Regions from separate parts of the Streptomyces sp. TLI_55 genome, predicted to be linked through region 1. Evidence: riboswitches for the same ligand, from Rfam matches in the RefSeq annotation. Region 1 holds a riboswitch; the other holds the start of a gene.
What was found. A riboswitch is a leader RNA that binds a small molecule or an ion and turns the genes downstream of it on or off. The one in region 1 is predicted to bind cobalamin.
Positions count from the first base shown of each region.

Region 2: linked by a shared signal. The riboswitch ahead of CRP56_RS28795 (ribonucleoside-diphosphate reductase subunit alpha) and the one ahead of CRP56_RS09830 (cobalamin biosynthesis protein) in region 1 are both predicted to bind cobalamin.

Region 1 covers NZ_OAOJ01000001.1:2,105,582-2,108,980, reverse strand. Annotated here, with positions in the region: gene CRP56_RS09835 (cobyric acid synthase) at 1-1,082, opposite strand, end outside; gene CRP56_RS09830 (cobalamin biosynthesis protein) at 1,079-2,026, opposite strand; cobalamin riboswitch at 2,128-2,268, opposite strand; gene CRP56_RS09825 (hypothetical protein) at 2,427-2,648, opposite strand; gene CRP56_RS09820 (inorganic phosphate transporter) at 2,677-3,399, opposite strand, start outside.
Region 2 covers NZ_OAOJ01000001.1:6,212,064-6,215,462, reverse strand. Annotated here, with positions in the region: gene CRP56_RS28805 (GNAT family N-acetyltransferase) at 28-546, shown strand; gene CRP56_RS28800 (RNA-guided endonuclease InsQ/TnpB family protein) at 642-1,790, opposite strand; cobalamin riboswitch at 1,952-2,081, shown strand; gene CRP56_RS28795 (ribonucleoside-diphosphate reductase subunit alpha) at 2,205-3,399, shown strand, end outside.

The sequences.
Region 1 (3,399 bases):
CCTTGCCGGCTCTCGACCTCGTCCTCGATGTGCTCGCCGAGGACCTGGAAGCCGCCGCAGATGCCGAGGATCGGCCGCCCTTCCGCGGCCCTTCTGACGAGCGCGGCGGCCAGCCCCCGCTCCCGCAGCCACTCCAGGGCCCGCACCGTACCGCGCGTCCCCGGGATCACCACGAGATCGGCGTCGGCGAGCTCCTCCGGCCGGTCCACGAACCGCACGACGACACCCGGTTCGGCGGCGAGGGCGTCGACGTCGGTGAAGTTGGACATGAGGGGGACGGCACAGACGGCGACCCGCAGCACGTCCTCCCCGACGGGAGGGGCCGTGTTCGACTCCCGGACGGTCCCGCGCAGCGACACCCGCAGCCCGTCCTCCTCGTCGATCCCGAGCCCGTGTTGGAAGGGCAGCACGCCGTACGTCCGCCGTCCGGTGAGCCCGTGCAGCATGTCGAGCCCGGGTTCGAGCAGGGAGACGTCCCCCCGGAACTTGTTCACGAGGAACCCGGCGACCAGCTTCTGATCCTCTTCGGACAGCAGCGCGACGGTCCCGAAGAAGGACGCGAAGACACCGCCCCGGTCGATGTCCCCGACCACCAGCACCGGGAGCCCGGCGTTGCGGGCGATCCCCATGTTGACGATGTCGGTTCGCCGCAGATTGATCTCGGCCGGGCTGCCGGCCCCCTCACAGATCACCGCGTCATACGTGCCCCGCAGTTCGGCGAGACAGTCGAGCACGGTCCCGAGCAGCTTCTGCTGCCGCCCCCCGTGATACCCGCGCGCGCTCATCTCGCCGACGGGCTTGCCCATCAGTACGACCTGACTGCTCTGCTCCCCGCCGGGCTTGAGCAGCACGGGATTCATGAGCGCGGTCGGCTCGACCCGACAGGCCTGCGCCTGCATGGCCTGAGCCCGCCCGATCTCGGCACCCTCCCGCGTCACGAACGAATTGAGGGACATGTTCTGCGCCTTGAAGGGCGCGACCTTGACCCCCTGCCGCACCAGCCACCGGCAGATCCCGGCGGTGACGACACTCTTGCCGGCGTCGGAGGTGGTCCCGGCGACGAGCAGCCCGCCCCCACTCATGAGGCACGCCCTTTCCGCTTCGTCAGAGCCCGCGCGGCGACCGAGACGCCGAGCGCGAGCAGTCCGACGCGCCGGGACAGCCGTACGGCGCGCTCGATGTCGTGGGCGGCGACGGCCCGCCCGGCCTGATTGAGGACGGGCCGGTGCTCGACCCGCCCCGCGTACGACAAGGTCCCCCCGAGCCGCACCCCGAGCGCCCCCGCGAACGAGGCCTCGACGGGCCCGGCGTTGGGACTCGGATGCTGGGCGGCATCCGACCGCCAGGCGCGCAGGGCACCCCGCGGATCACCACCGCTCACGGTCGCGAGTACGGCGGTGAGTCGCGCCCCCGGCCAGCCGGCGAGGTCGTCGAGGCGGGCGGAGGCCCACCCGTACCGCCGGTACCGCTCGGACTTGTGCCCGACCATGGCGTCAAGGGTGTTGACGGCCCGGAACCCGAGCAGCCCCGGCACGCCGCCGAGCGCTCCCCACACCAGCGCGCCGACCACGGCGTCGGAGGTGTTCTCGGCGACGGACTCCACGACGGCCCGGGCGATCCCGTCGGCGTCGAGGGCCTGCGGATCGCGCCCGCACAGATGCGGCAGCCGAGCGCGAGCGCCCTCGACGTCACCGGCCTCAAGGGCCCGCCCGATGCCCCGCGCCTCCCGCGCGAGCGAGGTCCCCCCGACGACGGCCCAGGTGGCGACGCCGGCCAGCACGACGGAAGCGGTACGGGAAGGACGTACGACTCTCTCGGCAACGGCACCCAGCCCCACGGCACCCCCGACACACACGGCGGTGTGCAGCGCACCCCACCCCCGGTGATCCCGCCACAGAACCTTTTCCACGGCATCGGCGGCCCGCCCGAACGCGGCGACCGGATGCCCACGGCGCGGATCACCGAGCAGCAGATCCCCGACGAGCCCGGCGGCGGCGCCGTACGCGAAGACGCGATCGGCACGCATCGGCTCAGCCGGCCGTGGGGTCGGGCAGCGACCTGGTGCTGTACCTCAAACGGCAGGCGAGCATGGCGATATGTCCTCACTCAGGGTGTCCACGCCCTGGTTCGACGAGACCGGCGGTGGGAGTTCCTGGCTCCCGGGGCTACCTACCCCGGTGACAGTGGCGGGACCGCGCCGGATTCACACCGGACTTCCTCCCTGGCCGCCGTACTTGGCCCCGGCAGTCCACCACGGGCCCGGAAGAGCCGTCAACTCGCTGTTGACCTGCGAGAGCGGAGTGTGCAGAACCCCACATCGGCGGCCCGGCGGACCCGCGATCCGAGGCCGGGAACGCGAGAACGCCCTGTCCCGGAAACCCCCTTCAGAGGGCCCGGAACAGGGCGCGAACGCGTCGCGGCGGGTGTTACGCCACGATCAGATAGATGCCGTACCCCACCGCCGCCGCACACGCGGCGAAGCAGGCGTACGCGCCGGTCACGGCGAGGGCGGCCGAGCCGCCCGCCGCCGAGGCCCGCTCCTGGCGGGAGAGGCCCATGATGCCGAGGGTGAAGAGGGCCACGAGGGCCACGGTGACGACGAGGCTGACGCCGAAGACGGAGCCCAGTGCTTGCCAGTCGATCTTCATGCTGCTTGCTTTCCTTCGTCGCTGGGGCTCAGACCGCGGCGGCCGGCGGTGCGGCCGGCTCCGTGGTGGCCGCTGCCGGGGCGGGGATCGTGGCGGTCAGGTCGTCCGGCACCGTGCCCGCCGGGGGCGGGGTCACGGCCGCGATCGCCGTGGTGACGACGCCGGCCGGCTCGTCGGTGTCGTTGACGTTCGACGCGTCCACGACCTCGCGGCGCGAGATCTTCCAGATGGCCGCGCTGGACGCGATCAGGAAGACCGCGACGACGGCCGTGCCCCAGTCGCCGAGGTCGCACACGGACTCGGCCAGCGCGCCCACCAGGGCGGCCGCCGGGAGCGTGAGACCCCACGCCACGAACATCCGCGTCGCCGTCGACCAGCGGACCACGCCGCCCTTGCGGCCGAGGCCCGCGCCCATCACCGAACCGGAGACGGAGTGCGTGGTGGAGAGGGAGAAGCCGAGGTGCGAGGAGGCCAGGATGACCGTCGCCGCGCTGGTCTGGGCGGCGAAGCCCTGCTGCGGCTGGAGGTCGGTCAGGCCCTTGCCCATGGTGCGGATGATGCGCCAGCCGCCCAGGTACGTGCCGAGCGCGATGGCCAGACCCGCGGAGAGGATGACCCAGGTGGGCGGGTCGGAGTCGGGCGCGACGGCGCCGCCGGCGACGAGGGCGAGGGTGATGATGCCCATCGTCTTCTGCGCGTCGTTCGTGCCGTGGGCGAGGGACACCAGGCCGGCTGAGGCGATCTGGCCGGC
Region 2 (3,399 bases), 4.1 Mb from region 1:
GCCCGCTTTTCGTGCACACTCACCTCCATGGACATACAGATCCGGGCAGCGAAACCCACCGAATACGACGAACTCGGCGAGATCACGGCCCAGGCCTACATCCAGGACGACCTCCTCGCCTTCGGCGAGAGCGACTGGTACCTCGGTGAACTGAGAGACGTCGCCAAACGGGCACGCTCCGCCGAGGTACTCGTGGCCACCCTGGGCGGCGAGCCCATCGGCACCGCCACCTACGTCCCCTCGACCGGCGGCGCCATGGCCGAACTCTCCCGCCCCGGCGAATCGGAGATCCGCATGCTGGCCGTGGCCCCGGAGGCCCGCGGCAGAGGCGCCGGGCAGGCCCTCGTACAGGCCTGTGTCGACCGCGCCAGGGCCGCCGGTGACATCGGCATGGTCCTGTCGACCCAGCCCGTCATGCGCGCGGCCCACCGCATCTACGAGCGCCTCGGCTTCGTCCGCGCCCCGCACCGCGACTGGAAGCCGATCCCGGGCGAGGAGTTCACGCTTCTCACCTATGAGTTGACGCTGTCACCGACTCGGCCGTGACGACCGAGCTGGTCGACTCGGTTCAGCACGGCTCCGCTTATCCTCCTGACTGCCCCTACGACAGGGCGGTCACAGGGCACATCGACCAGTCCCCACTAAGTGGGGACTGGTTCGGGCATGGTGACGAATACCCACGCCGAGCGTGCCCGGTTGCGCACGTTGACCCCGGCGACGTGGTCGGCCGGCCCAGCGAGGCCACACCGACGACATTGGAAAGTGGCCCGAGTACGGCGATTGCCTCTCTCGGTGTGACCACAGCGCGGGCAGCGCTGCGAGGTGTAGGCCGGGTCCACCTCGATGAATGGCACCCCGGCACGACGTGCCTTGTACTCAATGAAGGCACCGAGCTGGCGAAACGGCCAGGAGGACAGTCGTGCTCGCGGGTCGCGGGGAACCGTAACCCGCTCGCGGATGCCCCGGAGTTCCTCCAAGGCGATGCCGCGCTCGGTGCGTTGGGCGACAGCAACGACGTCCTTGGCCACCTTGTGGTTGACGTGGGTGGCGTGGCGGGCTTCCTTCCTTGCCCGCTTCCTGAGGAGCTGCTTGGCGGAGCGAGACTGCTTGGCCTGGATCTCGGCCCGCTTGCGCGCCTGCCAACGCCGGTGCCGACCGAGCCTCCGCCCTTGGTGGTTGTCTCCGTCCGAGGTGGTGGCGAGGTTGACGATGCCTCGGTCCACACCGATGAAGTCCTTCGGTTCGAACACCTCCGGATCGGGGAGATCGACAGTGGCGATCAGGAACCACTTGCCATCCCGAAACACCAGGTCGGATTCGCCCTTCCGGTGCTCGGTGAGCGTCTTGAGCGCCTCAGGGGAACTGGCGAACCGCACCTCCTTGATCCGTCCGCCCAGTGTCCAGATGCTCACCGTCTTCGCGTCGTAATTCCACGACAAGCAGCGGTCGTCGTACGTGTGCGCGGCATGCGGACGGAAGACGACCGGCTTGGCCTCCGCCTTGCGGCGCCGTTTCGACCCCTCGGGGCCGAGATTCCCTGACCGGATGTTCACGCGCAACGTCGTATAGGCGTCGGCGACGCGCTTGATGATGTGTTGCGCGGCCTGCGCTCCGAAGCCTCGCATTTTGAGTTCGCCGTAGCACAGCTTCCGCAGCTCACGGACAGACGCCTTGAGCCCGAAACCCTCGAACCCGACGGCGGAGACCCAGTTAGCTGCCTCATTGATCGCGGGCAGGGTGCGCTCAAGTGTCGGTGCCTGCACGGCATCCGGCATCAACTTGACCTGCACCACCAGCTTCACAATCACCGAAGGTATACAACTGTGCTACTTCCCACCGCGCGTTCCCCAGTCATCACTCCCACGAGTGAAGCTATCGAAGGCGCTGACTACAGGCTGAAGTCAGCGCGACACAACATCTAGGGGTGCCACTCGAACCCGGCACAAGATGTATGCTCATGCTCGCTGTCGCCGCAGGGGAATCCGGTGCGAATCCGGAACTGTCCCGCAACGGTGTACTTGTGCATGCCTTGGGTGTGTACGGGAGTCAGTCCGAGGACCTGCCGACAGCGTGCCCAGGCCGCCGTGGCCCGGGTGCCATGACGTCCGGGCCTCGCGGAGTGGGCCGGTGGACGCGACGCCCCGTGCGCTCGTGCTGCCTGCTGCCCTCCGCCGGGCCCCTGCCGAGCGAGGGAGAGCCCCCACGTGACCATCGCGCCAGCCGATCCGGCTTCAGCGGTCCAGGCGGAGAACGACGGTCCCGGTACCGCCCTGTTGCGGACCCTGACCGAGCTGACCGCCGACCTGCCCGACGCCGACCCCGGACGGGTCGCCGCCGCCGCGCTGCGGGGCCGCTCGGCCCGGGCCGACGAGGCGGAGCTGCGCGAGCTGGCGACGGAGGCCGCCGCCGGACTCATCTCCGAGGACCCCGCCTACTCCCGGCTGGCCGCCCGGCTGCTGACCATCAGCATCGCCGCCGAGGCCGCCTCCCAGGGCGTCACGTCCTTCACCGAGTCGGTCGCGGTCGGCCACCGCGAGGGCCTGGTCGCCGACCGCACGGCGGAGTTCGTCCGGGTGCACGCGGCACGGCTCGACGCCCTGATCGACCCGGCCGCCGACGACCGCTTCGGCTACTTCGGTCTGCGTACGCTCCACAGCCGTTACCTCCTGCGGCACCCGATCACCCGCCAGGTCATCGAGACGCCCCAGCACTTCATGCTGCGCGTCGCCGCCGGCCTCGCCGAGGACGACACGACCCGTGCCCTGGACGAAGTCGCCGCGCTCTACGGGCTCATGAGCCGCCTCGACTACCTGCCGTCCTCCCCCACGCTGTTCAACTCCGGCACCCGGCACCCCCAGATGTCGTCCTGCTACCTCCTCGACTCCCCGCTGGACGAGCTGGACTCCATCTACGACCGCTACCACCAGGTCGCCCGCCTCTCCAAGCACGCCGGCGGCATCGGACTGTCGTACTCCCGCATCCGCAGCCGCGGTTCGCTGATCCGGGGCACCAACGGGCACTCCAACGGCATCGTGCCGTTCCTGAAGACGCTGGACGCCTCGGTGGCCGCGGTGAACCAGGGCGGCCGGCGCAAGGGTGCCGCGGCCGTCTACCTGGAGACCTGGCACTCCGACATCGAGGAGTTCCTGGAGCTGCGCGACAACACCGGTGAGGACGCCCGGCGTACGCACAACCTGAACCTCGCGCACTGGATCCCCGACGAGTTCATGCGCCGCGTGAACGCCGACGCCGAGTGGTCGCTGTTCTCCCCGGCCGACGTGCCCGAGCTGGTCGACCTGTGGGGCGAGGAGTTCGACGCCGCGTACCGCAAGGCGGAGGCGGCCGGTCTCGCCAAGAAGACGATCCCGGCGCGTGACCTGTACGGCCGCATGATGCGCA